Regions from separate parts of the Streptomyces sodiiphilus genome, predicted to be linked through region 2. Evidence: predicted binding sites of a transcription regulator. Region 2 holds the regulator's gene; the other holds the start of a gene.
The links. The regulator HrcA, encoded in region 2, represses chaperone genes, less so after heat shock. The targets are predictions, from matches to a motif close to TTNGCACTCNGNNNNNCNGAGTGCNAA.
Positions count from the first base shown of each region.

Region 1 (15,660 bases), on a different contig from region 2:
CCAGCGCGCGGCGGCCCTCCTCAACGAGCACGGCAAGTCCGCCCGCGGCGCCCGGCTGCTGCTGCTCGGCGTCACCTACAAGCCGGACCTACCCGACCAGGAGGGCTCCCCGGCCCGCGAGATCGCCACCCGGCTGCTGGAACTGGGCGCCCAGCTCAGCTTCCACGACCCCTACGTCGCCCAGTGGCGGGCGGCCGGCCGGCCCATCCCGCGCGCCGACGCCCTCTACGAGGCCGCCGCGGCGGCCGACCTCACCCTGCTGCTGCAGCACCACAGCGTCTACGACCTGCAAGGACTGGCCGCCAAGGCGCCGCTGCTGCTGGACACCCGCGGCGCCACCCCGGCCGGTGCCGCGCACCGGCTGTGACCCGGCTCGCCCGCCCCGCACACCGCACCGGCGCGGCCCCCGCCTCGTGGCGGGAACCGCGCCGGTGCGCGGGCGGCGGGAGCCCCGTCAGCGGGAGCGCGCCACCATGACCTGGACGCGCTGGAACTCCTTCAGCTCCGAGTAGCCCGTCGTCGCCATCGCGCGGCGCAGCGCGCCGAAGAAGTTCATCGAGCCCTCCGGGCTGTGCGAGGGACCCAGCAGGATCTCCTCGGTGGTGCCCACGGTGCCCAGGTTCATCCGCTTGCCGCGCGGCACGTCGAGGTGGACCGCCTCCATGCCCCAGTGGTGACCGCGGCCGGGGGCATCCGTGGCCCGGGCCAGCGGCGAGCCCATCATCACCGCGTCGGCACCGCAGGCGACCGCCTTGGGCAGGTCCCCCGACCAGCCCACACCACCGTCCGCGATGACGTGCACGTAGCGGCCGCCGGACTCGTCCAGGTAGTCCCGCCGGGCGGCCGCCACGTCGGCGACGGCGGTGGCCATCGGCACCTGGATGCCCAGGACATTACGGGTGGTGTGCGCGGCACCGCCGCCGAAACCGACCAGGACCCCGGCGGCTCCGGTGCGCATCAGGTGCAGCGCGGCGGTGTAGGTGGCGCAGCCGCCCACGATCACCGGCACGTCCAGCTCGTAGATGAACTGCTTGAGGTTCAGCGGCTCGGCCGCGCCGGAAACGTGCTCGGCGGAGACCGTGGTGCCGCGGATGACGAAGATGTCCACCCCCGCGTCCACCACCGCCTTGGAGAACTCCGCGGTCCGCTGCGGGGACAGCGCGGCGGCGGTGACCACCCCGGCCTCCCGCACCTCCTTGATCCGCCGGCCGATCAGCTCCTCCTGGATCGGCGCGGCGTAGATCTCCTGGAGCCGCCGGGTGGCCCGGGCGTCGTCCAGCTCCGCGATCTCGGCCAGCAGCGGCTCGGGGTCCTCGTACCGGGTCCACAGCCCTTCGAGGTTCAGCACGCCGAGGCCGCCCAGCTCGCCGATGCGGATCGCGGTCCGCGGGGAGACCACCGAGTCCATCGGAGCGGCGAGGAAGGGCAGCTCGAAGCGGTAGGCGTCGATCTGCCAGGCGATCGAGACCTCCTTCGGATCGCGGGTGCGCCGGCTGGGCACCACGGCGATGTCGTCGAAGGCGTAGGCCTGCCGTCCGCGCTTGCCGCGCCCGATCTCGATCTCAGTCACGTGTAGAACCTTCCGGTGTCGCTGCGGGAGCCGGTGCACATCTTCTCAGCGCGGGCACCGCCGGGCACCCGTGGGACACCCGGCGGGCCGCGGGCCGTTCAGCGCCGGGAGTAGTTCGGCGCCTCGGTCGTCATCTGGATGTCGTGCGGGTGGCTCTCCTTGAGCCCGGCGGCGGTGATGCGCACGAACCGGCCCCGCTCCTTGATCTCGGGGATGGTCCGGCCGCCCAGGTAGTACATCGACTGGTGCAGGCCGCCGACCAGCTGGTGCACCACCGAGGCCAGCGGGCCGCGGTAGGGCACCTGCCCCTCGACGCCCTCGGGGATCAGCTTCTCGTCGTCGCCGACCTCCTCCTGGAAGTACCGGTCCTTGGAGAACGAGCGGGTCTCTCCGCGGCTCTGCATGGCGCCGAGCGAGCCCATGCCGCGGTAGGACTTGAACTGCTTGCCGTTGATGAACAGCAGCTCGCCCGGGGACTCCTCGCAGCCCGCCAGCAGGCTGCCCAGCATCACCGTGTCGGCGCCGGCCACCAGCGCCTTGGCGATGTCGCCGCTGTACTGCAGGCCGCCGTCGCCGATCACCGGGACGCCGGCCGCCCGCGCGGCCTGCGCGGCCTCGTGGATCGCGGTGACCTGCGGCACGCCGATCCCGGCCACCACCCGGGTGGTGCAGATCGACCCCGGCCCGACGCCGACCTTGATGCCGTCCACGCCGGCGTCCACCAGGGCCTGCGCGCCGTCCCGGGTGGCGACGTTGCCCGCCACCACGTCCACGGCGTAGTTCGACTTGATCTTGGCGGCCATCTGCGGGACCAGCTTGGAGTGGCCGTGCGCGGTGTCCACGACGACGAAGTCCACCCCGGCCTCGATGAGCGCCTCGGCCCGCTCGTAGGAGTCCCCGGCCACGCCGACCGCCGCGCCGACGATCAGCCGGCCCTCGGCGTCCTTGGCCGCCCGCGGGTACTTCTCCGCCTTGACGAAGTCCTTGACGGTGATCAGGCCCTTGAGCACCCCGGAGGAGTCCACCAGCGGCAGCTTCTCGATCTTGTGCCGGCGCAGCAGCTCCATGGCGTCGTGGCCGGAGATCCCCACCTCGCCGGTGACCAGCGGCATCGGGGTCATGACCTCGCGGACCTGACGGCTGCGGTCCAGCTCGAAGGCCATGTCGCGGTTGGTGACGATGCCCAGCAGCTTCCCGGCGGCATCGGTGACCGGGACGCCGCTGATCCGGAAACGGCCGCACAGCTCGTCGGCGTCCCGCAGCGTGGCGTCCGGCCGGATGGTGATCGGGTCGCTGACCATCCCGGACTCCGAGCGCTTGACCCGGTCGACCTGGGCGGCCTGCTCCTCGATGGACAGGTTGCGGTGCAGCACCCCGGCCCCGCCCTGGCGGGCCATCGCGATGGCCATCCGGGCCTCGGTCACCTTGTCCATCGCCGCGGACAGCAGCGGGACGTTCACCCGGACGTTCCGCGAGACGTACGAGGCGGTGTCGATGTCCTGCGGGGTCATATCCGCGGCACCGGGCAGGAGCAGCACATCGTCGTAGGTCAGCCCGAGCGTCGCGAACTTCTCCGGCACTCCATCGACGTAATCAGTCATGACACCTTCCCTGCACTCTTGCCCGGCCCGGAGGTCCATGCTACGGCCTGCCGGAGATTCGCCGCGCCGCCGCGGGGTGGCGCGGGACGTGAGAGAGCGCTCAGTCCCCGGCGAGCGCCCGCAGCCTGCTCAGCGCGCGGTGCTGGGCCACCCGTACGGCCCCCGGGGACATGCCGAGCTTCTGGCCGGTCTCCTCCGCCGTCAGGCCGACGGCCACCCGGAGCAGCACCAGCTCGCGCAGATGCTCGGGAAGACTGGCCAGCAGCTTCTTGGCCCACTCGGCGTCGCTGCTGAGCAGCGCGCGCTCCTCGGGCCCCAGGGAGTCGTCCGGCTGCTCGGGCATCTCGTCGGAGGGCACCGCCGTGCTGCCGGGGTGGCGCATGGCGGCCCGCTGCAGGTCGGCCACCTTCCGCTGCGCGATGGCCACGACGAACGCCTCGAACGGCTTGCCGGTGTCCCGGTAGCGGGGCAGCGCGCAGAGCACGGCCAGGCACACCTCCTGCGCCAGGTCGTCCACGAAGTGCCGGGCGTCGCCGGGCAGCCGGGTGAGCCGGGTGCGGCAGTAGCGGATCGCCAGCGGGTGGACCAGCGCCAGGAGGTCGTGGGTGGCCTCGCGGTCCCCCTCCGCGGCGCGGTGAACGAGGGCGCTGATCCCCGTCGCCTCGTCTTCGCGCATCCGTCCATGGTGCACCTGCGCCGGGCGGTCGGGCCCGGCCGGGCCCGACTTGTGCACCGAAGTGTTATCCGCCGGTGCCCGGGCAGCCGCGGCCGGCGGACACGGGCCTCGGGCAGCGGCATGCGCGGGGGCGCCGGTCGTCATGTCCGAAGCTCTCCCCTCGCGCCAGGCAGGCTCGTCCCCTGAGAGCATCATGCTTCAAGGATGCGTCACCCGCGAGATTACCGGCCGCACCCTTGCGCCGGGCGTCGCAGACAGGCCGTGCCGCGCTGCTCCGGCGCGGCCTGTCCGTCACCTCAGCGGACCAGGCCCCAGCGGAACCCCAGCGCGACCGCGTGCGCGCGGTCCGAGGCACCGAGCTTCTTGAACAGCCGGCGGGCGTGCGTCTTGACGGTGTCCTCGGAGAGGAAGAGCTCGCGCCCGATCTCCGCGTTGGACCGGCCGTGGCTCATGCCTTCCAGCACCTGGATCTCCCGGGCCGTGAGGGTGGGAGCCGCGCCCATGTCGGACGAGCGCAGCCGGCGCGGGGCCAGCCGCCAGGTCGGATCCGCCAGCGCCTGCGTCACAGTCGCCCGCAGCTCGGCACGGGAGGCGTCCTTGTGGAGGTAGCCCCGCGCCCCCGCGGCCACGGCCAGCGCCACGCCGTCCAGGTCCTCGGCGACGGTCAGCATGATGATGCGGGCCCCGGGGTCGGCGGACAGCAGCCTCCGGACGGTCTCCACACCTCCCAGCCCCGGCATCCGTACGTCCATCAGAATCAGATCGGATCGGTCGGCGCCCCAGCGGCGCAGGACTTCCTCGCCGTTGGCCGCCGTGGTCACCCGCTCGACGCCGGGCACGGTCGCGACCGCGCGGCGGAGCGCCTCCCGGGCAAGCGGGGAGTCATCGCAGACGAGGACGGAAGTCATGACCGCCCTCCGCGGCTGATGCGCATCACCTTGAGCCTCCAGGCTGTTATGAGTCGTCACCTGTGCGGTCGACGGCCTCGGACATGCGCCCGAGCGGTGGCCTCGTCAACCGCCTCTGCCCTCTCAACGACGGTCACCCGAAAGAGTTACGGCTTCCGGGCTTGACCTTCGGCCGACCGCCGCGGGCACCCCTGGACCACTCCCATGGCATCACCACTCCGGGTGACCAGGCGGTCACATGATAGCTGCCCTTGACCAAACACGCCAAACATCTGTTTTGCCCTATTCAGGCCTATTTCTGCCGCTCGGTGCATCTCTGGCTATATTCGGCTGGTAGTCATATTTACATTCGCTTCCGCACTCGAGGGGACACCATGGCTGATTTCTCCCGCCTCCCGGGCCCGAACGCCGACCTCTGGGACTGGCAGCTCCTCGCCGCCTGCCGGGGCGTCGACAGCTCGCTCTTCTTCCATCCCGAGGGAGAGCGCGGCGCCGCCCGCACCGCCCGCGAGGCCTCGGCCAAAGAGGTCTGCATGCGCTGCCCGGTCCGCTCGGAGTGCGCGGCGCACGCGCTGGCCGTACGGGAGCCGTACGGCGTCTGGGGCGGCCTGACGGAGGACGAACGCGAGGAGCTCATGGGCAGGGCCCGCCGCGGCCTGGTGGACGCCCGCCCCTCCGATCCGCCCCGGTGACGGGCCGCCCACCCGCCCCGGAGCGCACGTCCGGGGGACGTGACCACCATGCCGGCGCGGCGGCCGCACGGTTTACCGTCATCCCATGACTACTGCTCTGACAACGGGGGCGACAGCGGGGATCGGCGCCGCCTTCGCCCGGCGGCTGGCCCGGGACGGACACAATCTGGTGCTGGTCGCGCGCGACCGCGAACGACTCCGGCGACAGGCGGCCGAGCTGCACGACCGGCACGGCATCGAGGCGTCCGTGCTGGTGGCGGACCTGGCCACGGACGACGGCATCGCGGCCGTGGAGGAGCGGCTGGCCGACCGGACGCACCCGGTCGACCTGCTGGTCAACAACGCGGGCTTCGGCCTCAAGGGCAATTATCTGGACGTCCCGATGGCCGACGAGCTGCGCATGCTGAAGGTGCACTGCGAGGCGGTGCTGCGGCTCACCTCGGCGGCCGCCGCGCCGATGCGCGAGCGCGGCCGGGGGGCGGTGGTGAACGTGGCCTCCGTCGCGGCGTTCGTGCCGCGCGGCACGTACGGGGCGTCCAAGGCATGGGTGGTGCAGTTCTCCCAGGGAGCGGCGCGTGACCTGGCGGGCAGCGGGGTGCGGCTGATGGCCCTGTGCCCGGGGTTCGTCAGGACCGAGTTCCACCAGCGGGCCGGCATGGGGACCAGGAACATCCCGAACTGGATGTGGCTGGACGCCGACCGCGTGGTGGACGCGGCACTGCGGGACCTGGCCCGGGGAAAGACGGTGTCCGTCCCCGACCCCCGGTACAAGGCCCTGATGGGCGCGGTGAAGCTGGTGCCCCGGCAGGCGCTGGGCGGCGTCTCCTCGCGGGCCGGCCGCAAGTACGGACCGCGGAAAGCTCCCGACGTGTCACTCTGACATCGAGCCACTAGCCTGGACATAGCACCCAAATGGAGCAAACCAGACAGTCCAGGGAGCATCATGACTTTTGTGCAGGTCATCGACTGCAAGACGAGCCGGCTGGATGACATGAACCAGCTGATGGACACCTGGCTGGAGCGGACGAACGGGAAGCGGACCGCGACCCACTCCGTGATCGGCCGGGACCGGAGCGACGCCTCCCACGTGGTGGAGATCGTCGAGTTCCCCTCCTACGAGGAGGCGATGCGGAACTCCGAACTCGCCGAGACGGACGAGCTCTTCCAGGAGATCGTCGCGCTCTGCGAGGAGCCCCCCAGCTTCACCGACCTCGACGTGGTGCGGGAGGACCAGCTCAACACGGCGAACGCCCGGCGGTATTTCGAGGAGGGGGTCAACAACCGCTCCTACGACACGCTGCGCGAACTGTGCACCCCCGACTACCGGGAGCACGACCCCGCGAATCCGGCCGACCCGGTCGACCTGGAGAACTCCATCGCGGCGGCCGCGGAGATGCTGGAGGCGCTCCAGCCGGTGATCACCGTGGAGAGCGAACTGGCCGAGGGAGATCTGGTCACTCTCCGCTGGACCTCCACCGCGACGCACAACCGCGAGTACCTGGGGGTGGAGCCCACCGGCCGGGAACTGACCGTCAGCGGCCACACCACCTTCCGCTTCCGCGAGGACAAGATCGCGGAATCCTGGTGGAACTGGGACTACTTCGGGCTGCTCGTCCAGCTCGGCATCATCGAGCAGTAACCCGCGCCCGGACGCCGGCGGGCCCCGGACCTTCCGCCTTGCCGGCGGAGGCCCGGGGCCCGCGTGTGCGGCCGGTTCGCGTCAGTGCGCGTGGCCGTGGCCGTGGCCGGCGGCCTCCGGCTCCTCTTCCTTCTTCTCCACCACGAGGGTCTCGGTGGTGAGCAGCAGGGAGGCGATGGACGCGGCGTTCTCCAGGGCGGAGCGGGTGACCTTGACCGGGTCGATGACGCCGGCCTTCACCAGGTCGCCGTACTCACCGGTGGCGGCGTTGAAGCCCTTGCCCTTGTCCAGCTCGGCCACCTTGGAGGTGATGACGTAGCCCTCCAGGCCGGCGTTCTCGGCGATCCAGCGCAGCGGCTCGACCAGGGCGCGGCGCACGACCGCGACGCCGGTGGCCTCGTCGGCCCGGCGGCCGAGGCCGTCCTCCAGCACCTTGGCGGCGTGCACCAGGGCGGAGCCGCCACCGGAGACGATGCCCTCCTCGACCGCGGCGCGGGTCGCGGAGATGGCGTCCTCCAGGCGGTGCTTCTTCTCCTTGAGCTCCACCTCGGTGGCGGCGCCGACGCGGATGACGCACACGCCTCCGGCCAGCTTCGCCAGGCGCTCCTGGAGCTTCTCGCGGTCCCAGTCGGAGTCGGTGGTCTCGATCTCGGCCTTGATCTGCGCGACCCGGCCGGTGACGTCCTCGCTCTTGCCGGCACCGTCGACGATGGTGGTGTCGTCCTTGGTGACGGTGACGCGGCGGGCGCTGCCCAGCACGTCCAGCCCGGCCTGCTCCAGCTTGAGGCCGACCTCCTCGGAGATGACAGTGCCGCCGGTGAGGGTGGCGATGTCACCGAGCATGGCCTTGCGGCGGTCGCCGAAGCCGGGGGCCTTGACGGCCACCGCGTTGAAGGTGCCGCGGATCTTGTTGACGACGAGGGTGGACAGCGCCTCGCCCTCCACGTCCTCGGCGATGATCAGCAGCGGCTTGGAGCCACCGGCCTGCATGATCTTCTCCAGCAGCGGCAGCAGGTCCGCGATGGAGGAGATCTTGCCCTGGTGGATGAGGATGTAGGGGTCGTCGAGGACGGCCTCCATCCGCTCCTGGTCGGTGACCATGTAGGGCGACAGGTAGCCCTTGTCGAACGCCATGCCCTCGGTGAAGTCGAGCTCCAGGCCGAAGGTCTGCGACTCCTCGACGGTGATGACACCGTCCTTGCCGACCTTGTCCATGGCCTCGGCGATCAGCTCGCCGACCTGCTTGTCCTGCGCGGACAGCGCGGCGACGGCGGCGATGTCCTCCTTGGAGTCGATCGGCCGGGCGTTGGCGATCAGCTCCTGGGAGACGGCCTGGACGGCGGCGTCGATGCCCTTCTTCAGGGCGGCCGGGGAGGCGCCGGCCGCGACGTTGCGCAGACCCTCGCGGACCAGGGCCTGGGCCAGCACGGTGGCGGTGGTGGTGCCGTCACCCGCGATGTCGTTGGTCTTGGTCGCCACCTCCTTCACCAGCTGCGCGCCGAGGTTCTCGTGCGGGTCCTCGACCTCGACCTCACGGGCGATGGTGACGCCGTCGTTGGTGATGGTGGGGGCGCCGAACTTCTTGTCGATGACCACGTTGCGGCCCTTGGGGCCGATGGTCACCTTCACCGTGTCGGCGAGCTTGTTGACGCCGCGCTCGAGGGCGCGCCGGGCGTCCTCGTCGAACTTCAGAATTTTCGCCATGGGTTGCGTATCCCTCGTACTTCCTTGCCGTCCGTCAGGCCGACCGCAATGGAGCCGCGCCCCGGCCCCGGCTCAGTCGTACGCGGGAGACCGGGGCGCGGTCGGTAAAAAATCCGGTGAACCGGTGAATTACTTCTCGATGATCGCGAGCACGTCGCGGGCCGAGAGAACGAGGTACTCCTCGCCGTTGTACTTCACCTCGGTGCCGCCGTACTTGCTGTAGAGCACGATGTCGCCGACCTTGACGTCGAGCGGGAGACGGTTCCCGTCCTCGAAGCGGCCCGGGCCGACAGCCAGGACGGTGCCCTCCTGGGGCTTCTCCTTGGCGGTGTCCGGAATGACCAGGCCCGAAGCCGTGGTCTGCTCGGCGTCGAGCGGCTGGACCACAATGCGGTCCTCGAGCGGCTTGATGGCAACCTTGCTGGCGGTCGTCACGATCCGACCTCCCCCTTCGGAGATCTCACGGGGTCTGTATATGTCTGGAATCGCGACCTGGTGGACCCGTCGTCGCGGGTGCCGGATCCGCCCGTCGCGGTTGGCACTCTCTCATCGAGAGTGCCAGAACAGAGACTAGGCCGCGGTTAGCACTCAGTCAACCGGAGTGCCAGGCGCGGCGCGGCGCGCCACTCCGGCGGCCACGGCCGCGACCGGCGCGGTCGCCGTTTCCGCCCCGTGGTGACGCGGGGCGGAAACGTCAGATGTAGTCCTCCAGACGGGCGATCGCGAACCCCTGGGCGGTGGCGGTGTCCACCACCCGCCGGACCATCGCGGGCATGTCGCCGTCCCACTCCCCCCTCCCCCGGAAGTGGCTGAGGACGATGTCGCCCGGGTGCAGCCGGCGGTCCGCCCGGCCGTACTCGATCCGGTCCGGGAACGCCTCCTCGGCCCACAGCGGCACCACGCGCACCCCGCAGTCCCGGGCCGCCCGCAGGGTGTCCGTGTTGTAGGCGCCGTAGGGAGGCCGGAACAGCTCCGGCCGCTCGCCGATCTCCCGCTCCAGGATGTCCTGCTGCCGGCAGATCTCCCGGCGCTGCTCCCGGTACGGCAGCTTGTTCATCTCCCGGTGGTTCACGGAGTGGTTGTGCACCGCGGAGCCGTTGCGGTGCGCCTTGCGGAAGTAGTCGTAGTCGTCCCGCGCCACGTAGTCGGCGAGGAAGCTGCTGTAGGGCACGTCGAGCTGACGCATCATCTCCAGCAGCCGGTCGTCCTTCTCGGCCCCGTCGTCGATGGTCAGGAAGACCACCTTGTCGCCGGTGGGGACCCGGGTGATGACCGGCGGGAGGCCCGGCCCCTTCAGATGCCCGGACTCGGTGGACAGCGCCGGCTTCCGCTTCGGCGGGGCCGGCGGGCGGAGCGGCACCGCCCGCAGCCCCCAGGTCCGCGCGGCGGTCACCCGGCGCCGCTCGGCGCGCTCCAGCCGTTCGGCGTGCGCGGCGAGCGCGCCGGGCGCCGCCCGGGCCGGCGGCGGTGCGGACAGCCCCGTGACCTCCTCGCCGACGGGGCCCCGCAGGGCGGACAGCGGCCGCCATTCCGCGACTCCGGGAAGGGCGCCGGTGCCGGCCCCGGCCACCGCGCACGCCACCGCCAGTATCGTCACGCCCCCGGCGAGAGCCCGCCGCCGCAGCCTCGACCGCCCGGAGGAGCCGGAAGGCCGGGGCTCGTCGGACATCGAAGGCCGATCATCCTTTTGTCTTACTTGTCTGATAATCCCCATAGCTCCGGGATGCTGCCATCCCCCCGCCCCGCTCCGGGCGCGCCGCCCCGTCCGGAGCGGGGAGAATGACCCGTGTGGCCCCTCCAGACACCCCAGACGCACCCGACGCATCCTCCGGCGCCGCCGTCGAGACCTTCCGGGCCCTGCTGACCGGCCCCGGACAGGACCTCCTGGCCTCGCTGCGCGACTACGACCCGGACCGCGAGATCGCCGTCGCCACCCGGCTGCGCCGCGACCACCCCGCACCCCTGGTCTCCGCGGCCCTCACCCAGGCCCGGCTCCGGCAGCGGGCCGCGGCCAAGTTCGGCCCGGACGCCGCGTGGATGTACTTCACCCCGCACGGCGTCGAGCAGGCCACCCGCGCCCCGGTGGCCGACCGGCGCGCGCAGCGGTTCGCCGCGCTGGGCGTGCGCCGGATCGCGGACCTGTGCTGCGGTATCGGCGGCGACGCACTGGCCCTGGCCCGCGCCGGCATCTCCGTCCTGGCGGTCGACCGCGACCCGCTGACCTGCGCGGTCGCCGAGGCCAACGCCGAGCGGGCCGGCCTGTCGGACCTGATCGACATCCGCCGCGCGGACGTCGGTGACACCGACATCTCCGGCCACGACGCGGTCTTCATCGACCCCGCCCGGCGCGGCGGCCGGGGCCGCGTCTTCGACCCGGAGGCGTACTCACCCCCGCTGTCCTGGGCCGTGGAGGTGGCCGGCCGGATGTCGCACGCCGCGCTGAAGACCGGCCCCGGCATCCCGCACGAGGCCGTCCCCGGCAACGCCGAGGCGGAATGGGTCTCCGACGGCGGTGAGGTGAAGGAGGCCGTCCTCTGGTTCGGCACCGGCTCCCCCGGCGTGCGCCGCGCGACCCTGCTGCCCGGCGGCCACACCCTCACCGGCAGCGGCGCCCCCGTCGGGGTGACAGGACCGCCCGGGCGCTACCTCTACGAACCGGACGGCGCGGTGATCCGCGCGCACCTGGTCGCCGAGGTCGCCGCGCGGGTGAACGGCCGGCTGCTGGACCCGTCCATCGCGTACATCGCCTCCGACGACCTGCTCCCCACCCCGTTCGCCACCGCCTACGAGATCACCGACGCCCTGCCCTTCAACCTCAAGCGGCTGCGCGCCCTGCTGCGCGAGCGCCAGGTGGGCACCGTGACCATCAAGAAGCGGGGCTTCGCCATGACACCGGAGGAGCTGCGCCGCAAACTCCGACTCGATGGAGTGAACTCCTGCACCGTCCTGCTCACCCGCGCGGCGCACACCCCCATGATGCTTCTGGGGCACCCGGCCCGGGCGTAGCCTGGCACCAGCCACAGGGAGGACAGCGACCATGACCGCCGATCCCGTCACCGAGCCCATGGCCCAGGACCCCGTCGATCTGCTGATCGCCTTCGAGGAGGCAGCGGACACACCGATCCGCCCGGAGTTCATCGAGGGGATGGTGGTCGTGGCCCCACAGCCGGGCAACCTCCACAACCATGGCGCCAGTGAGCTGTACTTCCAGTTGCGCAGCGCGGGATTCCGGCACGCCGGGTTCGGCAACGGGTATCGCATCGGCCTCAAGGACGAGCGCACCCGCACGCTGGTCGTCCCGGACTTCTATGTCCAGCTCCGCACACCGACCGAGGTGGACGAGGCGTACCGCCGGGTGCACAAGGGCTGGTACCCCATCGAACTCCTCGCCCTCGCCGGGGAGATCACCTCGACGAACCACGAGATCGACTCCGGTCCGAAGTACCGCAGCTACGCCGGCGCGGGAGTACCCGTGTACGTGCTGATTCACCGCGCCGAGGGCGTGGCCTGCGCGTTCAGCGACCCGGTGCCGGAGGGCGGCCCGTCCGGAGCCCACTACGCCACCAGGACCGAGGTGGAGCTCGGGCGTCCGCTCCCGCTGCCCGCGCCCTACCCCGCCCTGGACACCTCGGTCTGCACCGGCGCCGACGGCTGAGGCGCCGTCAGGACTCCACCTGCGCGAAGCGCCAGCGGTGGACGGGCCGCCGGATCAGGTCCGGGGGCGGTTCGGGGAGCTCCGGCAGGCCGGCGTCGTCCGGGGCCGCCTCCCACCAGGTGATGACGAGCACCCGGTCGCCGGGGGCGGTGAACGTCTCCCGGCGCGGCGGCTCGGGGACGATCTCCCGTTCCCGGACCCAGGCCAGCAGATCCGCGGCGCGCCCCGCGGCGGCGCGCGCCTCCCACATCAGGGCGACGGTCATGCGTTCCCTCCGTACAGGTTCGTCCCGCGCGGCTCGTGCGTGTGCCCGTGCGGGTGGGTGTGCGGGCTGTCGTGCGCGTACCCGTGCGGGGCGGCCGTCACCGGCTCGGGCGCCGGGACGTGCGGCTCGGTCACCGGGAGCGAGGAGTCGGCCGGCAGGTCCCACCCCGAGGCGGGCCGCCCGCGGGCGATCATCTCGGCGCCCAGCGCCGCCACCATCGCGCCGTTGTCGGTGCACAGCTTCGGGCGCGGCACCCGGAGGGTGATGCCGGCGGCGGCGCAGCGCTCCTCGGCCAGGGCGCGCAGCCGGGAGTTGGCGGCGACCCCGCCGCCGATCATCAGATGGTCCACGCCCTCGTCCCGGCAGGCGCGGACGGCCTTGCGGGTGAGGACATCGGCGACCGCCTCCTGGAAGGACGCGGCGACATCGGCGACGGGCACCTCCTCGCCGGCGTTGCGGCGGGCCTCGATCCAGCGGGCCACCGCCGTCTTGAGTCCGGAGAACGAGAAGTCGTAGGGCGCGTCGCGCGGGCCGGTCAGGCCGCGCGGGAAGGCGATGGCGTCCCGGTCGCCCTCGCGCGCGTACCGGTCGATGACCGGTCCGCCGGGGAAGCCCAGGTGCAGCACCCGGGCGATCTTGTCGAACGCCTCGCCCGCCGCGTCGTCGATCGTCGCGCCCAGCGGCCGCACGTCGGAGGTGATGTCCGGGGCGAGCAGCAGCGAGGAGTGCCCGCCGGAGACCAGCAGCGCCATGGTCGGTTCCGGCAGCGGCCCGTGCTCCAGCTGGTCGACGCAGATGTGCGAGGCGAGGTGGTTGACGCCGTACAGGGGCTTCCCCAGCGCGTAGGCGTAGGCCTTGGCCGCCGACACCCCGACCAGCAGGGCGCCCGCCAGGCCGGGACCGGCGGTGACGGCGACGCCGTCCAGGTCGGACGCCGCGACGCCCGCCTCCTTCAGCGCCCGCTCGACGGTGGGGATCATCGCCTCCAGGTGGGCCCGGCTGGCGATCTCCGGCACGACGCCGCCGTAGCGGGCGTGCGCGTCCACGCTGGAGGCGACGGCGTCGGCGAGCAGCGTGTGTCCGCGGACGACGCCGACGCCGGTCTCGTCGCAGGAGGTCTCGATGCCGAGGACGAGAGGTTCTTCAGCCATGCTGGTGCGACTCCGGTGCGGTGGTCTGTTCGGGTGCTGCCGAGGCCCTGAGCGACGCGGTGTGGTCGCGGCGCATCACCAGGGCGTCGTGGTTGCCGGGCTGGTAGTAGCCGCGGCGGATGCCGAGCGGCTGGAAGCCGTGGCGCCGGTAGAGGCGCTGGGCCCGCTCGTTGTCGGTGCGGACCTCCAGGAAGACCTCGGCCGCCCCGAAGCCGGTGGCCGCGGCCAGCAGGCCGGCCAGCAGCCGGGTGCCCAGCCCGGTGCCCTCGTGGCCGGGGGCGACGGCGATGGTCTGCACGTCCGCGCTGCCGTCCGCGCCGGCGGGCCCGGCCGGGGAGGCGGCCAGCCCGGCGTAGCCCGCCAGGTCTCCGTCCGGGCCCTCGGCGACGGTGTAGTGCCGGGTGCGGCGCGGCCCGCGGGCACCGGCCAGCTCCGACCAGAACATGCCGGCCGACCAGGCGTCCTCGGGGAACAGCCGGCGTTCCAGGGCGAGCACCGGCTCGATGTCCCACCACCGCATCTCGCGCAGGCTGACGCCCCCGGGGGGCCGCGCGCGCGGGTCCCGGGCCGTGCCGGGGGCCGGGTCGCAGGTCATGTCCGCGGGCCGGCTCCCTGGCGGGCGTCGGGCGGCGAGGCCGGGGTGACGACCTTGTAACCGGCCGGCACCCGCGCGTCGGGGCGGCGCAGGTACTGCGGGCGCGGTGCCGGGAGCCGCTCGCCCGCCGCGAGCCGCTCGGCGGCCAGCACCGCCAGTGCGGACGCGGAGGCGTGCTCGGGGAGGTCGTCCCGGACCCCGGTGAAGACCTCCGGGTACAGACGCGCGCCGGAGCCGGCCGCGGGCAGGCCCGCGACCTGCCCGGCGATCTCCGCGGGGCGGTTCACGGCGGGCTCCCCGGTGCGGGTCCGGGCATCGGCGTAGCGCACCCAGTAGACCTCCTTGCGCCGGGCGTCGGTGGCGACGGCGAACGGCTCGTCCAGGCCCGCGGCCAGCGCGATGCCGTCCAGGGTGCACACCCCGTGCACCGGGATGGCACGGGCGGCGCCCAGGGCCTCGGCGGTGGCCAGGCCCACGCGCAGACCGGTGTACGGGCCCGGGCCGGTGCCCACGACGATCCCGGTCACGTCGCCCAGCCCGGCGCCGCCCTCGCGCAGCACCCGGTCGACGGAGGGAAGCAGCAGCTCCCCGTGGCGGCGGGCGTCGACCTGGTGCACGGCGGCACGGACCCGCGTCCCGTCGTACAGCGCGACGGTGACGGCGGGTGTGGCGGTATCGAGAGCGAGCAACAGCACGCCGCAAGCCTACGGCGCCCCGGCCCCTTTCCGGGACGGCGATCCCCCGCCCGGCCGTCTCCGGGGCGGAATCCGGGTGCTCCTGGCCGGGAGAGAGGGACCCGCGTCCCCACTACGCTGGTAGCGTCGGATGACGATCATCTCGGCCACCGGCATGTCCGGTCATCGGGCCATCCTCGAAAGGCGGCAGCAGATACCGTGGCGCGCAGCACGTCGGGGTCCCGCCCCGGAACATTCGTGGCCGCTCTCACCGCCGTGGCCCTGGCTGTCGTCGGCTGGTTCGCCTACCAGGCCGCGGCGTCCCCGGACCGCCCGCGGGCGGCCGCGCCGGCCGAGTCCCCGTCCGGCACCGGGGAGGCCGACGAGACGGACCTCGGCGAGAAGGACGAGCCCGGCGGCGAGGACCCCGGGGCGGAACCGGTGCTCCCGGCCGACTCCGGGGAAGGCGCCCGGATCGTCTACTCCCTGACCCAGCAGCGGGTGTGGCTGGTGGACGCCGCGGAGGACGG
Region 1 covers NZ_BAAAMJ010000031.1:6,496-22,155, reverse strand. The annotation lists gene ABD299_RS15735 (nucleotide sugar dehydrogenase) at 1-367, shown strand, start outside; gene ABD299_RS15730 (GuaB3 family IMP dehydrogenase-related protein) at 455-1,570, opposite strand; gene guaB (IMP dehydrogenase) at 1,669-3,171, opposite strand; gene shbA (RNA polymerase sigma factor ShbA) at 3,272-3,847, opposite strand; gene ABD299_RS15715 (response regulator transcription factor) at 4,144-4,755, opposite strand; gene ABD299_RS15710 (WhiB family transcriptional regulator) at 5,130-5,447, shown strand; gene ABD299_RS15705 (SDR family NAD(P)-dependent oxidoreductase) at 5,533-6,327, shown strand; gene ABD299_RS15700 (ester cyclase) at 6,391-7,086, shown strand; gene groL (chaperonin GroEL) at 7,168-8,790, opposite strand; gene groES (co-chaperone GroES) at 8,920-9,228, opposite strand; gene ABD299_RS15685 (polysaccharide deacetylase family protein) at 9,485-10,459, opposite strand; gene ABD299_RS15680 (THUMP-like domain-containing protein) at 10,570-11,796, shown strand; gene ABD299_RS15675 (Uma2 family endonuclease) at 11,828-12,445, shown strand; gene ABD299_RS15670 (hypothetical protein) at 12,453-12,710, opposite strand; gene tsaD (tRNA (adenosine(37)-N6)-threonylcarbamoyltransferase complex transferase subunit TsaD) at 12,707-13,861, opposite strand; gene rimI (ribosomal protein S18-alanine N-acetyltransferase) at 13,854-14,456, opposite strand; gene tsaB (tRNA (adenosine(37)-N6)-threonylcarbamoyltransferase complex dimerization subunit type 1 TsaB) at 14,453-15,151, opposite strand; gene ABD299_RS15650 (hypothetical protein) at 15,350-15,660, shown strand, end outside.
Region 1: the regulator HrcA is predicted to act here: its motif matches at 9,372-9,398, upstream of groES (co-chaperone GroES).

Region 2 (15,660 bases):
CCGCGCCTCGGCCACGCACGCCTCGGGGCGGCCAGGGGTGTGCGTGCGCTCCAGGACCCGCAGCACGTGCTGCCGGGCGCTCTGCATGCCGAAGGAGATCCGGTTGAAGCCCGCGGCCCGCAGCCGTTCCAGGGACGCCGCGTCCACTGACTCCGGGTTGGCCTCGGTGGTGATCTCGGCGTCGTCCGCCAGCCCGAACTCCTGCCGCACCGCGTCCAGCATCAGCGCCAGGTCGTCCGGCGGAAGCAGGGTCGGGGTGCCGCCTCCGACGAAGACCGTGCGCACCGCGCGGGGGTCGTCGCCCAGCACCGTGCGGGCCAGCCGCACCTCCTCGGTCAGCACCCGGGCGTAGTTCTCCCGGGAGGCCGCCGCGCCGCCGGGGCCGCGCAGCTCGCTCGCGGTGTAGGTGTTGAAGTCGCAGTAGCCGCAGCGGGTGGCGCAGAACGGGACGTGCAGGTAGAAGGCGAGCGGGCGGTCGGCGGCGCCGGCCAGGGCGGACGCGGGCAGCGCGCCGTCGTCGGGCACGGCCTCGCCGTCGGGGAGTGCGGAGGGCATGGGGCCATTGTCGCCGCAGCCCGCGGTTTCCCCGGCGCCCGCCCCCTGCGGCCCCGGCCTTGCCGGCCCGGTCCGGTCCCCGCCCGCCGCTACGGGCCGGCCGGCGAGCCGACCGTGACGTGATCGATCAGGTGCTCCACCGGGCCCAGCAGCCCGGGGTCCAGGTCGCGGAAGCTGTGCACGCGGCCGAGGATGTGCTGCCAGGCCGCGCCGGTGTTCTCCGGCCAGCCCAGGGCCCGGCAGACCCCCCGCTTCCAGTCCTGGCCGTGCGGGACGCGCGGCCACCGGTCGATGCCGGCCGCGGAGGGCTTGACCGCCTCCCAGATGTCGATGAACGGGTGACCGACGACCAGGACGTCCGGGTGGGTGACCTGTGCGGCGATGCGGGACTCCTTGGAGCCGGGCACCAGATGGTCCACCAGCACCCCGAGCCGGGCATCGGGGGAGGGGGAGAAGTCGCGCACCACGGCCGGCAGGTCGTCAATGCCCTCCAGGTACTCCACCACCACGCCCTCGATGCGCAGGTCGTCGCCCCACACCTTCTCGACCAGCTCGGCGTCGTGGCGCCCCTCCACATAGATGCGCCCGGCGCGGGCCACCCGCGCCCGCGCGCCGGGCACCGCCACCGAGCCCGAGGCGGTGCGCGCCGGGCCGCGCGCGGCGGCGGGCGCAGCCGGACGGGGGCGCACCAGGGTGACGACCTTCCCCTCCAGCAGGAAGCCCCGGGGCTCCATGGGGAAGACCCGGTGCTTGCCGAACCGGTCCTCCAGGGTGACCGTGGGGCCCTGGGCGGTCTTCTCGCAGCGGATCACCGCCCCGCAGAAACCGGTGGAGACCTCCTCCACCACCAGGTCCGGCTCGGCCGGTACCTCGGGCACGGGTGCCTGCCGCTTCCACGGCGGCGTCAGGTCGGAGCTGTATCGCCTGCTGCGCATGGCTGCCATTGTGACCCAGGCTCAGGCCGCGCCCCCGGCGGACCCCGGGCCCGGCGCGGCCTGGCCTTCCGCCGCCGCCCGGGCCGCCAGGGCATCCCGCTGGGCCCGGACGAAGCCGGCGTCCACCACCGCGCCGTGCCCCGGCACGTACCGGGCGTCCGGCCCGCCCAGGTCCAGCAGCCGGTCCAGCGCCGCGGGCCACCACGACAGGTGGGCGTCGGGCCCGGTCTGGGGCTCGCCGGACTCCTCCACCAGGTCGCCGCAGAACACCACTTCCGGGGTCATGCCCCCGAGTCCGGGGACCAGCACCGCCACGTCGTGGGCCGTGTGCGCCGGGCCCAGGTTGGCCAGCATCACCTCCCGGCCGCCGCCCAGGTCCAGCGTCACCTCCCCGCTGACCCCGTGCCGCGGCAGGATCATCGCGTCGGCGGCCTCCTGCGCGGCCCGCCGGTCCACGCCGTACCGGACGGCGTCCTCCACCAGCAGGGGCCGGTCCCGGGCGAGCAGTTCCGACAGCCCCGCGGCTCCGTACACCTCGGCGCCCGGGAACGCGCCGACTCCCAGCACATGGTCGAAGTGCGGGTGGGTGATCACCACGTGGGTGACCGGGAGCCCCAGCCGCCGGCGCAGGTCCAGGCGGACGCGTTCCCCCTCGTCCAGGGTCGGGCCCGCGTCGACGACGAGCACCCCCTCGGGGCCCGCGACCGCTCCGACCGTCTCGTCCCAGCCCGGCAGCCGCAGGCGCAGTACTCCGGGTGCGAGCTCTTCCCACGTGGTCTCCATGCGGGCGACGTTAGCCGTACCACACCCCCGGCGCCTCCTGCGGCGGGCCCGCGCGCGGTACCTTCGGGGCCACCAGTCATTCCGTACCGGTGCTACCCGGCCGTACACTGGTCCGGAAGCTGGCACTCGCCAATCCGGAGTGCCAGTGCGGGAACGACCGACACGGCCGGACGGGAGGTGCGCGGCATGCTGAGCGAACGCAGGCTCCAGGTGTTGCGGGCGATCGTCCAGGACTACGTGGGCACCGAGGAACCGGTGGGTTCCAAGGCGCTGACCGAGCGGCACAACCTCCGGGTCTCTCCGGCCACCGTGCGCAACGACATGGCGGCGCTGGAGGAGGAGGGGTACATCGCCCAGCCGCACACCAGCGCCGGGCGGGTGCCCACGGACAAGGGCTACCGGCTCTTCGTGGACAAGCTGGCCGGGGTCAAGCCGCTCTCCTCGCCGGAGCGGCGGGCCATCCAGAACTTCCTCGACGGCGCGGTGGACCTCGACGACGTGGTGGGCCGCACCGTCCGGCTGCTGGCCCAGCTGACCCGGCAGGTCGCGGTCGTGCAGTACCCCTCGCTGACCCGCTCCACGGTGCGCCATGTGGAGCTTCTCTCGCTGGCCCCGGCCCGGCTGATGCTGGTGCTGATCACGGACACCGGCCGGGTGGAGCAGCGGATGGTGGACTGCCCGGCGCCCTTCGGCGAGTCCTCGCTGGCCGATCTTCGCGCCAGGCTCAACAGCCGGGTGGTCGGCGAGCGTTTCACGGAGGTCCCGCAGCTGGTGCAGGACCTGCCGGAGTCCTTCGACGCGGAGGACCGCGGCACCGTCTCCAGCGTGCTGTCCACGCTGCTGGAGACCCTCGTGGAGGAGACCGAGGAGCGGCTGATGATCGGCGGCACCGCCAATCTGACCCGCTTCGGGCAGGACTTCCCGCTCACCATCCGGCCGGTGCTGGAGGCACTGGAGGAGCAGGTGGTGCTGCTGAAGCTGCTGGGGGAGGCGAAGGACCCCGGCATGATGGTACGAATCGGGCACGAGAATGCCCATGAAGGGCTGACGTCCACATCGGTTGTCGCTGTCGGCTACGGTTCTGGGGACGAGGCGGTCGCGAAGCTCGGTGTGGTGGGTCCGACCCGCATGGACTACCCCGGAACGATGGGAGCGGTGCGCGCAGTGGCACGGTACGTCGGACAGATCCTCGCGGAGAACTAGGTGGCGACGGACTACTACGCGGTCCTGGGCGTTCAGCGTGATGCCTCGCAGGACGAAATCAAGAAGGCGTTCCGCCGGCTGGCCAGGGAGCTGCACCCGGATGTGAATCCGGACCCGAAGACCCAGGAGCGGTTCAAGGAGATCAACACCGCCTACGAGGTGCTCTCCGACCCGCAGAAGAAACAGATGTACGACCTGGGCGGGGACCCGATGGGGGGCGCCGCGGCGGGCGCCGGTCCCGGGTTCGGCGGCGGCTTCGGCAACTTCTCGGACATCATGGACGCCTTCTTCGGCACCGCTGCCCAGCGCGGGCCGAAGTCGCGCACCCGGCGTGGCCAGGACGCCATGATCCGGCTGGAGATCGACCTCAACGAGGCCGCCTTCGGCACGACCAAGGAGATCCAGGTCGACACGGCCACGGTCTGCAACACCTGCAACGGCGAGGGCGCCGCTCCGGGTACCTCCGCGCAGACCTGTGACATGTGCCGCGGCCGGGGCGAGGTCTCCCAGGTCACCCGGTCCTTCCTGGGCCAGGTCATGACCTCCCGGCCCTGCCCGCAGTGCCAGGGCTTCGGCACTGTGGTGCCCACCCCCTGCCCGGAGTGCGCCGGCGACGGCCGGGTCCGCTCCCGTCGCAAGCTGACGGTGAAGATCCCGGCCGGTGTGGACAACGGCACCCGCATCCAGCTGGCGGGCGAGGGCGAGGTGGGCCCCGGCGGCGGCCCGGCCGGCGACCTCTACGTGGAGATCCACGAGACCCCGCACGCGATGTTCCAGCGGCGCGGCGACGATCTGCACTGCACGGTCACGGTCCCGATGACGGCCGCGGCCCTGGGCACCAAGGTGCCGCTGGAGACGCTCGACGGGGTGGAGGAGGTGGACATCCGGCCCGGCACCCAGTCCGGCCAGTCCATCCCGCTGCACGGCCGCGGCGTCACGCACCTGCGTGGCAACGGCCGCGGCGACCTGGTGATCCATGTCGAGGTGCAGACCCCGTCGAAGCTGGACGCGGAGCAGGAGGAACTGCTGCGCCGGCTGGCCGAGCTGCGGGGCGAGGAGCGCCCGCTGGGCCAGTTCCAGCCGGGCCAGCAGGGCCTTTTCTCCCGGCTCAAGGACGCCTTCAACGGCCGGTGACGGCCGGGCGGGGCGCGGGAGCGCGGACAGTGACGAGTGAGGCCGGCGGCGCCGGCCGGTGCGGGAGCGCGGTGTGACGGCGCCGGTGTTCGTGCACGGGGAGCTGGCCGGGCTGCGGCCGGGCGCGGTGCCGGTGCTCTCCGGCGCCGAGGGCCGGCACGCGGTGTCGGTGCGGCGACTGCGGGCCGGCGAGGAGATCGTGCTGACCGACGGCGAGGGCACCGGAGTCTTCGGGACGGTGGCCGCCGTGGAGGGCAGGGACCGGTTGTCGGTCGAGGTCACCGAGGTGCGGCGGGAACCCGAACCGCGCCCCTCGGTCACCGTCGTGCAGGCGCTCGCCAAGGGGGACCGCGGGGAGCTGGCCGTGGAGACGATGACCGAGACCGGGGTGGACACCATCGTGCCCTGGTCCGCGTCCCGCTGCGTCACCCGCTGGAGGGGCGAGCGGGGGGAGAAGTCCCTGGCCAAGTGGCGCAGCACCGCCCGGGAGGCGGGCAAGCAGGCGCGTCGGCTGCGTTTCCCCCGGATCACCGGGCCGATGACCACCGAGGAGGTGGCCGGTCTGCTGGCGGGCGCGTCGTTCGCCGGGGTGCTGCACGAGGCCGGCGGTGAGCCGCTGGCCACCGTGGTGCTTCCGGCGGACGGCGGCATCGTACTGGTGGTCGGTCCGGAGGGTGGTGTGTCCCCGCAGGAGCTGGAGGCGTTCGAGGAGGCCGGCGCCCGGCCGTGCCGGCTGGGGCCCTCGGTGCTGCGGACTTCCACCGCGGGCACCGCGGCGGCCGCGCTGGTGCTCGGCCGGACCGGCCGCTGGGGCTGAGCGGGGGGCCGGCGGCGTCAGAAGTCCTCGGCGTGCGGGTCGGGGTGGCGGCGCAGCCGCAGGAGGGCGGCGATCAGCCCGCCCCACACGATGCCGACGGCGACGATCATCATGATGACGGCTCCGGTGGACATCAGCCGTTGCTCCTCTTCGGTGCGTTCTTGTCGTGCCGGGCCTCGTCGAGGAGGTCCTCGGGGCCGGGGGCGGGAGCGTTCCGCCAGGGGATGAGGGAGAACAGGATGCCCAGCACCAGCGCGCCGGCGGCGACCCCCCAGCCCGACCAGGACAGGAACGAGGAGGGGTACCCCTCGTAGTTGTCGTCGAACTCCGACACCAGGCTGTCGATCATCATCCAGCCGAGCACGAGCGGGGTGATCAGGCCCAGGCACAGCCGCCACCACCAGCCCAGCGGGACCGCGGAGGTGGCGTCGGCGTTGCGCTGCAGGACCGGCAGCCGGCGCAGCACCCAGGCGACGACGATCACCGCGACAAGCGCTGCCAGCGCGATGCCGTACTGGTTGATGAAGTGGTCGGAGGCGTCCAGCAGGTAGATGCCGCCGTCGGTGGGGAACAGGGCCACGGACACCACGGCGATCAGGCCGCCGACGGACAGCACGGCCGGCAGCCGGCGCAGGCCGAGGCGGTCCTGCACCGAGGACACCACCACCTGGACGATGCTGATCAGCGAGGAAAGACCGGCGACCACCAGCGAGGCGAAGAACAGCGCGCCGAACAGGGTGCCCATCGGCATCTCGGAGATGACCTGCGGGAAGGCGACGAAGGCCAGTCCCAGGCCGGAGGTCGCCACCTCGTCCACGGCGGTGCCGGCGGAGACGGCCATGAAGCCGAGCGTGGCGAAGACCCCGATGCCCGCGAGGATCTCGAAGGAGCTGTTGCCGAAGGCGGCGACCAGCGCCGAACCGGTCAGGTCGGCGCGCCGCCGCAGATAGGAGGCGTAAGTGATCATGATGCCGAAGCCGATGGACAGCGAGAAGAAGATCTGTCCGTAGGCGGCGACCCAGACACTGCCGGTGGTCAGCGAGTCCCAGTCGGGTGCGAAGAGCGCGTCCAGGCCCGTGGCGGCACCCTCCAGGGTGACCGCGCGCACCACCAGGACGAGGAAGAAGACGACCAGCAGCGGGATGAAGACGGTGTTGGCCCGCTCGATGCCGCGCCGGACCCCGAGGGCGAGCACCGCCAGCACCACGACCCACACCGCGACCAGCGGCCAGACCGCACCGGGCACGTAACTGGCGCCCCAGGGAAGGTAGTCGGCGAACGAGCCGGGGCTGTCGGCGGCCCGCAGGAAGGTCCCGAAGAGGAAGCTGTCGGGTTCGTCGCCCCACTGCTGTCCCACCGAGAAGCCGACGTACCGCACGGCCCAGGCGATGATCACGGCGTAGTAGGTGGCGATGACGAAGCAGATGACGACCTGCCACCAGCCGATGGCCTCGGCGGGCCGGGACAGCTGACGGAACGCCGCGGGCGGCGAGGAGCGGTACTTGCGGCCCAGGGTGTACTCCAGGATCAGCACCGGGATTCCCGCGGTGAGCAGGGCGACCAGGTAGGGCAGGAGGAACGCCCCGCCGCCGTTCTCGTACGTGACGGCGGGAAAGCGCCAGATGTTGCCGAGCCCGATGGCCGAGCCGATGGCCGCCAGGAGGAACCCGGCGCGGGTCGCCCATTGCTCGCGTGGCTGAGGGGGCATGTGCGCGCGTCCTTCATCGTCCGCCGTACGAAACTGACCGAACGTTATCAGGTGATATGTCGTTTATCGTGTCAAACGCGGTGGCGCTCCCGGGATCCCCCTCTGTACCGGAGCGACTGCGCTTCGTAGGCTGGCGCGGGTGACTTCGCCTTCGTATCTCCGATTTCCGCATGTCGCGGGTGAGCTGCTCACCTTCACCGCCGAGGACGACGTCTGGGCGGCGCCGCTGGCAGGCGGCCGTGCCTGGCGGATCAGCGCCGACCAGGCGCCCGTCGCCCATCCCCGGCTCTCCCCGGACGGCACCCTGGTCGCCTGGGGTTCGAGCCGCGACGGCGCCCCGGAGGTGCACGTCGCTCCCGCCGACGGCGGCCCCTCGCGCCGGCTGACCTACTGGGGAGGCACCGAGACGGCGGTGCGCGGCTGGCTGCCGCCGGGGCCCGACGGGACGCCCGAGGTCCTGGCCACCGGCGCGCACGACCGCCCGTCCATCCGCGAGACCTGGGCACGCGCCGTCCCGCTGGACGGCGGCCCCGCCCGGCTGCTGCCCTACGGACCGGTGGGCGCGGTGGCCTTCGGCCCCGGCCCGGCCGTGCTGCTGCTGTCCGCCACGATGAGCCGCGGCCGGGACGCCGCGCGCTGGAAGCGCTACCGGGGCGGCACCGCCGGCAAGCTGTGGATCGACCCGGACGGCTCGGGCACCTTCCGGCGCCTGCACGAGAACCTCGACGGCAACCTCGAATGCCCCATGTGGGTGGGCGAGCGCATCGCCTTCCTCTCCGACCACGAGGGCACCGGAGCGCTGTACTCCTCGATGCCCGACGGCACCGGTCTGCGCCGGCACACCCCGGTGGACGACGGCTACGCCCGGCAGGCCACCGGCGACGGCACCCGCGTCGTGTACGCCTGCCGCGGCGAGCTGTGGTGCCTGGACGACCTGGACTCCGGCTCCGGCCCCCGCCCGCTGGAGGTCCGCCTCGGCGGCCCACGCGCCGCCCGGCAGCCGCACCCGGTGAACGCCGCCGCCCACCTCGGCACCGCCTGCCCGGACCGCACCGGCCGGGCCAGCGCCGTGGAGACCCGCGGCACCGTGCACTGGGTCACCCACCGCGACGGACCGGTCCGTGCCCTGGCCGCCGAGCCCGGCGTGCGCGCCCGGCTGCCCCGGGTCTTCCGCGCCCCGGCCGACGGCGACGGAGGCCCGGCGAACGGTGACCAGCAGGTGCTGTGGGTCACCGACGCCGAGGGGGACGACGCGCTCGCCCTCGCCCCCGCGGACGGCACGACCGGCTCCCCGCCGCGCCTGCTGGCCCATGGCCTGCTCGGCCGGGTGCTGGAACTCCAGGTCGCCCCGGACGGCAGCCGCGCGGCCGTGGCGTCCCACGACGGGCGCGTGCTGCTCGTCGGCCTCGCCGACGGGCAGGTGAGCGAACTGGACCGCAGCACTCACGGCGACGCCGACGGCCTGGCCTTCTCCCCGGACTCCCGCTGGCTGGCCTGGTCCCACCCCGGCACCCGGCCGCTGCGCCAGCTGCGCCTCGCGGACCTGACCACCGGCACCGTGAGCGAGGCCACCCCGCTGCGCTTCCGCGACCTCTCGCCCGCCTTCACCACCGACGGCAAGCACCTGGCCTTCCTGTCCGAGCGGGTCTTCGACCCGGTGTACGACGCACACGTCTTCGACCTGTCGTTCACCGCCGCCTGCCGGCCGCACCTGCTGACGCTCGCCGCGGACACCCCCTCGCCGTTCGGCCCGCAGCGGCACGGACGCCCGGTGGACAGCGCCGCGGACCGGGACGAGGCCTCCGGCACCGGCGGCACGGCCACCGGAGAGGACGGGCCGGAAGGCCGGGACGGGCAGGAACAGGGCCCCGCGGCGGCCGCCGCCGCGCCACCGGCCAGCCGGGTGGATCTCGACGGGCTGGCCGAGCGGGTCGTGCCGTTCCCCGTGGAGGCCGGCCGCTACAGCGGGCTGCGGGCCTATGCCGACGGAGTGCTCTGGCTGCGGCACCCGCTGACCGGCGCCCTGGGCACCGCCGCCGCCCCCGGCGAGGGCCCCGCCACCTCCGTGCAGCGCTACGACCTGGCCAAGCGGCGTTCCGCCGAACTGGCCCGCGAGGTCAGCGGCTTCGAGGTCAGCGGGGACGGCCGGCAGGTGCTGCTGCACACCCGCTCCGGGCTGCGCCTGGTCCCCGCCGAGGGCGGCCCGTACCAGGCCAGGCCGCAGGGGGACAGCGACGAGCGCGGCGTCACGCTCGACCTGTCGCGCATCCGGCTGATGGTGGACCCCACCGCCGAGTGGCGGCAGATGTACGACGAGGCCGGCCGGCTGATGCGGGACAACTTCTGGCGCGCCGACATGGGCGGCACCGACTGGGACGCGGTGCTGGACCGCTACCGGCCGGTCCTGGACCGGGTGGCCACCCACGACGACCTCGTCGACCTGGTCTGGGAGGTGCAGGGCGAGCTCGACACCTCGCACGCCTACGTCATGCCGCACGCCCACCGCGCCCCCGACGGCCTGCGGCAGGGCATGCTGGGCGCCGACCTCTCCCGCGACGCGGAAGGCCGCTGGCGGGTGGACCGGGTGCTGCCGTCGGAGTCCTCCGACCCCGAGGCCCGCTCGCCGCTGGCCGCCCCGGGCGTCGCGGTCCGGGCCGGTGACGTGCTGCTGGCCGTGGACGGACGCCCGGTCGACCCGGTGACCGGCCCGGCACCGCTGCTGGCCGGAGCCGCCGAACGGGCCGTCGAACTCACGGTGGAACCGGCCGACGGCTCCGGTGTCCGCCACCCGGTGGTGGTCCCGCTGGCCGACGAGGAGGCCCTGCGCTACCAGGCCTGGGTCGCCGGGTGCCGCGCCACCGTCCACGAGCGTTCCGGCGGGCGGCTGGGCTACCTGCACATCCCCGACATGATCGGCAGCGGCTGGGCCCAGCTCCACCGCGACCTGCACACCGAGATCGGCCGCGACGGGGTGGTCGTCGACGTGCGCGGCAACCGCGGCGGCCATCTCTCGCAGCTGGTCCTGGAGAAGCTGGCCCGCCGGGTCATCGGCTGGAACCTCCCGCGCGGGGAGGAGCCGGACACCTACCCGTCGGACGCCCCGCGCGGCCCGATCGTGGTGGTCGCCAACGAGTTCTCCGGGTCCGACGGGGACATCGTCACCGCCGGGGTCCGGGCCCTGGGACTCGGCCCGGTCGTGGGAACCCGTACCTGGGGCGGCGTGATCGGCATCGACATGCGGTACGACCTGGTGGACGGCACCGGCGTCACCCAGCCGAAGTACGCGACCTGGCTGCGCGGCTTCGACTGGGGTGTGGAGAACTACGGCGTGGAACCGGACATCGAGGTCGTGCGGACCCCGCAGGACTGGGCCGCGGGCCGCGACCCGCAGCTCGGGGAGGCGCTGCGGGTGGTCCTCCAGGCCCTCGCCGCCTCCCCCGCGGCGGCCCCGCCCGAACTGCCGGAGCGCTGACCGGCCCCGCTGCGGGCGGCCCCTCCACGGGGCCCGCCCGCAGCGGGTGCCCTCCGGCGGTCAGTCGCGGCGCAGCGGCTCCTCCAGGGGAAGGATCCAGTCGGCGGCGCCCCGCCACGGCACGGGCACCGACGCCATGTCGGTGAACGGGTCCACCAGCATCGCCGGGGCCCGCCCGTTGAGCGAGACGGACGTGGCCACCCGCACCTCCGCGCCCCCGTGCAGCTGTGACAGGTGCCGGGCGAACAGGGCGATCCGCTCCGGGTGCCCGGCCATCAGCCGCTGCTGCTCCGGCGTCAGGTACTCGGAGACATCCACCCGCCAGGCGCGCTCACCGTCGGAGAGGGTGAACTCCGCGCTGCCCTGCTTCGTGCGCAGCATCATGTGCCAGGCGAAGCGGTGGCCCTCCTCCGACCAGTTCACGGTGGAGGGCACGGCGAAGTGCCGCAGCGGCAGCACCACCTGCACCGCCGCCCACGCCCCGAGCGCGGCCACGGTCAGCGGGGCCATCAGCACGGGACGGGCCCCGCCGGCCGCGGGCACCGGCGGTGCCCCCCGGGCGCCGGCTTCCGCGCCCTTAGCCGCCCCCCGCGTGGCCCGCTCACGGAGCCGGCGCAGCCGGGCCGCCGCGCGCAGCGGCCAGTCGGGCCGGAAGAACACGGTGGTCGCCGCGATCATCAGCCACGGGAAGACGTACAACCCGAACAGCCGCGCGTTGAGCAGGTGGAAGCACAGGGCCACCGCGAACGCGTACGGCCGGGTCCGCGGGTGCAGCAGGAAGCCGACCACCACCAGGTCGAACACCAGCGAGCCGTAGGTCATGAACCACACCACGGGCTCGTGGGTGAACAGCGGTCCGATCAGCTGCACATGGGTGCGCTCGGCCAGCCACATCCGCAGCGGTTCGCCGCGCAGCCAGTCGGAGTTGAGCTTGGCGACGCCCCCGAAGAAGTACGGCACCCCGATCTGGAAGCGCAGCAGCCACATCACCCAGGCCGGCACCGTCGGCGAGGCCACGGCGGGCCGCCACCGCGCGTCCAGCGACCACATCCGGTGCAGCGGCAGCCAGATCATCAGGAACGACAGCAGCGAGATCAGATACTCGTGGTTCTGGTAGTACGACGAATCGAGCAGGAAGACGTACGTCGTGAGTACGAAGAAGGCCGCGCACGACCAGCGGTACCACAGCCCCGCGGCGATCGTCAGCCCGAGCACACCCATCATCGCGTACACCGCGTACATCCCGGCGTCCGGCAGCGGCCGGACGAAGAGGAAGGGCGGATAGCCGAAGTGGAAGGAGGCCGCCAGGTAGTGGTCGCGCATCAGATACGGCAGGTACAGCATCGCGTTCACGGTCATGGCGACGCCGAACGCCATCCTGAACACCGCCGCCCCCGCGGCGCTCACCTGCCTGGCCCCACCCTCGCGGATTCGCTCTCCCCACATGCGCCGGATCCTATGGGCTGCCCCGCCATCCCTGCCGGGACAGTCCCCGGGGGTGCCCGGGGCAACGGGTAGCATCCGGGGCGTACTGCTGCGACGGACCGGAGGAGAGAGCCAGGCGATGGCGGGAGAACCACAGGCGGACTGCCTGTTCTGCAAGATCGTTGCCGGTGAGGTCCCGGCCGACGTGGTGCGGGAGACCGGGACGACCGTCGCCTTCCGGGACATCAACCCGCAGGCGCCCACCCACATCCTGGTCATCCCCCGGGCGCACTACCGCGACGCCGCCTCGCTGGCCGCCGCCGATCCCCGGCTCGCCGCCGACCTGCTCGCCGGCGCCGGTGCGGTCGCGGAGCAGGAGGAACTCGGCGCCTACCGGATCGTCCTGAACACCGGTGCCGGAGCGGGCCAGACCGTCTTCCACGTCCACGCGCACGTCCTGGGCGGCCGCGGCCTCGAATGGCCTCCGGGCTGAGGGCCGGTGTCCGTGAGGGAGCTGGTGGTGCTCGGCACCGCCAGCCAGGTCCCGACCCGGCGCCGCAACCACAACGGGTACCTGCTGCGGTGGGACACCGAGGGCATCCTCTTCGACCCCGGTGAGGGCACCCAGCGGCAGATGCTGAGGGCAGGGGTGTCCGCGCATGCCCTCACCCGGCTGTGCGTCACGCACTTCCACGGCGACCACGCGCTCGGCCTGCCCGGGGTGATCCAGCGGATCAACCTCGACCGGGTGCCGCACCCGGTCACCGCCCATTACCCCGCAGGCGGGCAGGAGTACTTCGACCGGCTGCGCCGCGCGACCTCCTACCGGGAGACGGTACGGCTGCGCGAGGAGCCGGTGCGCGGCGACGGTGTCCTGGCCGTCACCGGCGCCTTCACGCTCTCCGCGCACCGGTTGTCGCACCCGGTGGAGACCTACGGCTACCGCCTGGCCGAACCGGACTCCCGCCGGATACTGCCGGAGCGGCTGGCCGAGCACGGCATCGAGGGCCCGGACGTCGGGCGGCTGCAGCGGGAGGGAACGCTGCGCGGGGTGACCCTGGAGCAGGTCAGCGAACCACGGCCCGGCCAGCGCTTCGCGTTCGTGATGGACACCCGGCTGTGCGAGGGTGTCCACGCACTGGCCCAGGGGTGCGACCTGCTGGTCATCGAATCGACCTTCCTGGACGAGGACGCCTCGCTGGCCGCCTCCTACGGCCACCTGACGGCCGGCCAGGCCGGCCGGGTGGCGGCCGAGTGCGGCGTGCGGCACCTGGTGCTCACCCACTTCTCGCAGCGCTACGAGGACCCGGAGTCCTTCGCCCGGCAGGCCCGGGCGGCGGGGTTCGCCGGTGAACTGACCGTGGCCGACGACCTGATGCGCGTCCCCGTCCCGCCCCGGGCCCGGCCCGTCCCACGCTGACGGCCGGTGCCCGGGGGCGTCCCGCGCACCGGCCCCGGGGCCCTCGCGGCCGGCCGGCTCAGCGGCCGGCGCCGGCCAGGATGCGGGAGGCGACGGCGGGGGAGTCCACCAGCGGATGCAGGGCCAGGGCACGCAGCGCCGCCGCGCGCGACCCCGTGGTGGCCGCCTCGATGGTGGCCCGCTCCACCGCCTTCACCTGGAGCATCAGACCCAGCTCGGCCGGCCCGGGGGACACACAGGGCACCGGGTAGGCGCCGTGCGAGCCCACCTCGCAGACGGTCTCGATGACCGCCGTGTCCGGCAGCGCCGGGACGGTGCCGCAGTTGCGCACGTTGAGGATGAGCCGGGTGCGGCGGTTCCCGGCGATCGCCCGCATCAGCTCCAGCGCCACCCGGTCGTAGCCGCCGCCCTCCAGATCGCAGGCGTCCCGCTCCGGGACCTCCCCGGGGGCCGCGGCCGCGCCGCCGCTGCCGGCGGCGCGGTTGTCCGCCAGATACGTCTCCTCGCGCTCCCGCCACGTGCGCTCCCACAGCTCCGGGGCGCGCAGCGGGTCCTCGGCGGCCTCCGCGAAGAAGCCGTCCTGCTGCCGCTGCAGGAACTCCCCACGGGTGCGCTCCGCGGCGGCCACCGCCGCCAGCGTCTCCCGGCGGAAGTAGTAGTAGTGCAGATATTCGTTGGGCAGCGCGCCCAGCGCCCGCAGCCACTCCGGCCCGAACAGCCGCCCCTCCTCGAAGGACTCCAGCGCGGCGTCGTCCTCCAGCAGGTCCGGCAGCAGATCCTTGCCGTTGCGGGTCAGCGACCGCAGCCAGCCCAGATGGTTGAGCCCCAGGTAGTCGGCCGAGACGGCCTCCGGATCGGCCCCCACGGCCCGCGCCGCCCGGCGCACCAGCCCCACCGGGGAGTCGCAGATGCCGATGACCCGGCGCCCCAGCACCCGGGACATCGCCTCCGTCACCATCCCGGCCGGGTTGGTGAAGTTGATGACCCAGGCCTCCGGTGCCGTCTCCCGTACCCGGCGGGCGATCTCCAGGGCGACCGGGACCGTCCGCAGCCCGTAGAGCACCCCGCCCGCGCCGACCGTCTCCTGACCCAGCACGCCGGCCTCCAGCGGCACCCGCTCGTCCCGCACCCGGCCCGCCGTACCGCCCACCCGGATCGCGCAGAACACGAAGTCGGTGCCGCGCAGCGCGTCCTCCAGCCGGGTGGCCACCCGCACCGCGGGAGCCCGCGCCACCCCGGCGGCCTGCGCCGAGAGCACCGCGCTGATCACCCGCAGCCGCCGCGGATCGGTGTCGTACAGCGTCACCTCGGTGCATCTGCCGGGAGCCTCCGTCTGGGCATCCTCCAGCAGCGCCCGGTATACCAGGGGGACACGGAACCCGCCGCCTCCGATGATCGTGAGCCTCATGAAGGGGAACGTACCGTAGGAAGCGAATCCGGAACGGGAGCGAAGTGACGACCGACAACGACCCGCGGGCCGCGGCCCGCGACGGGACGGCCGAGGGCCGGCTCGACCCGCTGGCCGCCGTGCGCGCCGAGGGGGACCCCGAGTGCGACGTGTTCCTGACCGGAACCGTCTTCCTCGACATCATCTTCACCGGGCTGGACAGCGCCCCGGTGCGCGGCAGCGAGACATGGGCCCGCGGGATGGGCTCCAGCCCCGGCGGGGTGGCGAACATGGCCACCGCCCTGGCCCGGCTCGGCCTGCACACCAGCCTGGCCGCCGCCTTCGGCGACGACAAGTACGGCGAGTACTGCTGGGAGACGTTGGAGGACGGTGAGGGCATCGACCTGTCGCAGTCCCGCACCGTACCCGGCTGGCATTCCCCGGTCACCGTATCCCTGGCCTACGACGGCGAACGGACGATGATCTCGCACGGGCACGAGGCGCCGGTGCCCGGCCACGCGCCCTCGGCCGCCTACGGCCCCCCGCCGGCCCGGTCGTGCGTGGCGTCGCTGGCGCCCGGGCACTACCAGGACTGGATCGGGGCCATGGCGCGCCGCGGCAGCCTGGTCTTCGCCGGAGTCGGCTGGGACGAGACCGGCCGGTGGGAGCTGGACGAGCTGCCCGGCCTGGAGCACGCCGACGCGTTCGCGCCCAACGCCGAGGAGGCGATGCGCTACACCCGCACCGACTGCCCGCGCGCCGCCGCCCGGGTCCTGGCCGACCGGGTGCCGCTGGCCGTCGTCACGATGGGGGCCGACGGC
Region 2 covers NZ_BAAAMJ010000043.1:36,232-51,891, forward strand. The annotation lists gene hemW (radical SAM family heme chaperone HemW) at 1-555, opposite strand, end outside; gene ABD299_RS18735 (DUF3097 domain-containing protein) at 645-1,490, opposite strand; gene ABD299_RS18740 (MBL fold metallo-hydrolase) at 1,512-2,273, opposite strand; gene hrcA (heat-inducible transcriptional repressor HrcA) at 2,460-3,476, shown strand; gene dnaJ (molecular chaperone DnaJ) at 3,477-4,610, shown strand; gene ABD299_RS18755 (16S rRNA (uracil(1498)-N(3))-methyltransferase) at 4,684-5,427, shown strand; gene ABD299_RS18760 (methionine/alanine import family NSS transporter small subunit) at 5,445-5,561, opposite strand; gene ABD299_RS18765 (sodium-dependent transporter) at 5,561-7,135, opposite strand; gene ABD299_RS18770 (S41 family peptidase) at 7,275-10,607, shown strand; gene ABD299_RS18775 (HTTM domain-containing protein) at 10,668-12,053, opposite strand; gene ABD299_RS18780 (histidine triad nucleotide-binding protein) at 12,172-12,525, shown strand; gene ABD299_RS18785 (ribonuclease Z) at 12,532-13,452, shown strand; gene ABD299_RS18790 (family 4 glycosyl hydrolase) at 13,511-14,860, opposite strand; gene ABD299_RS18795 (PfkB family carbohydrate kinase) at 14,905-15,660, shown strand, end outside.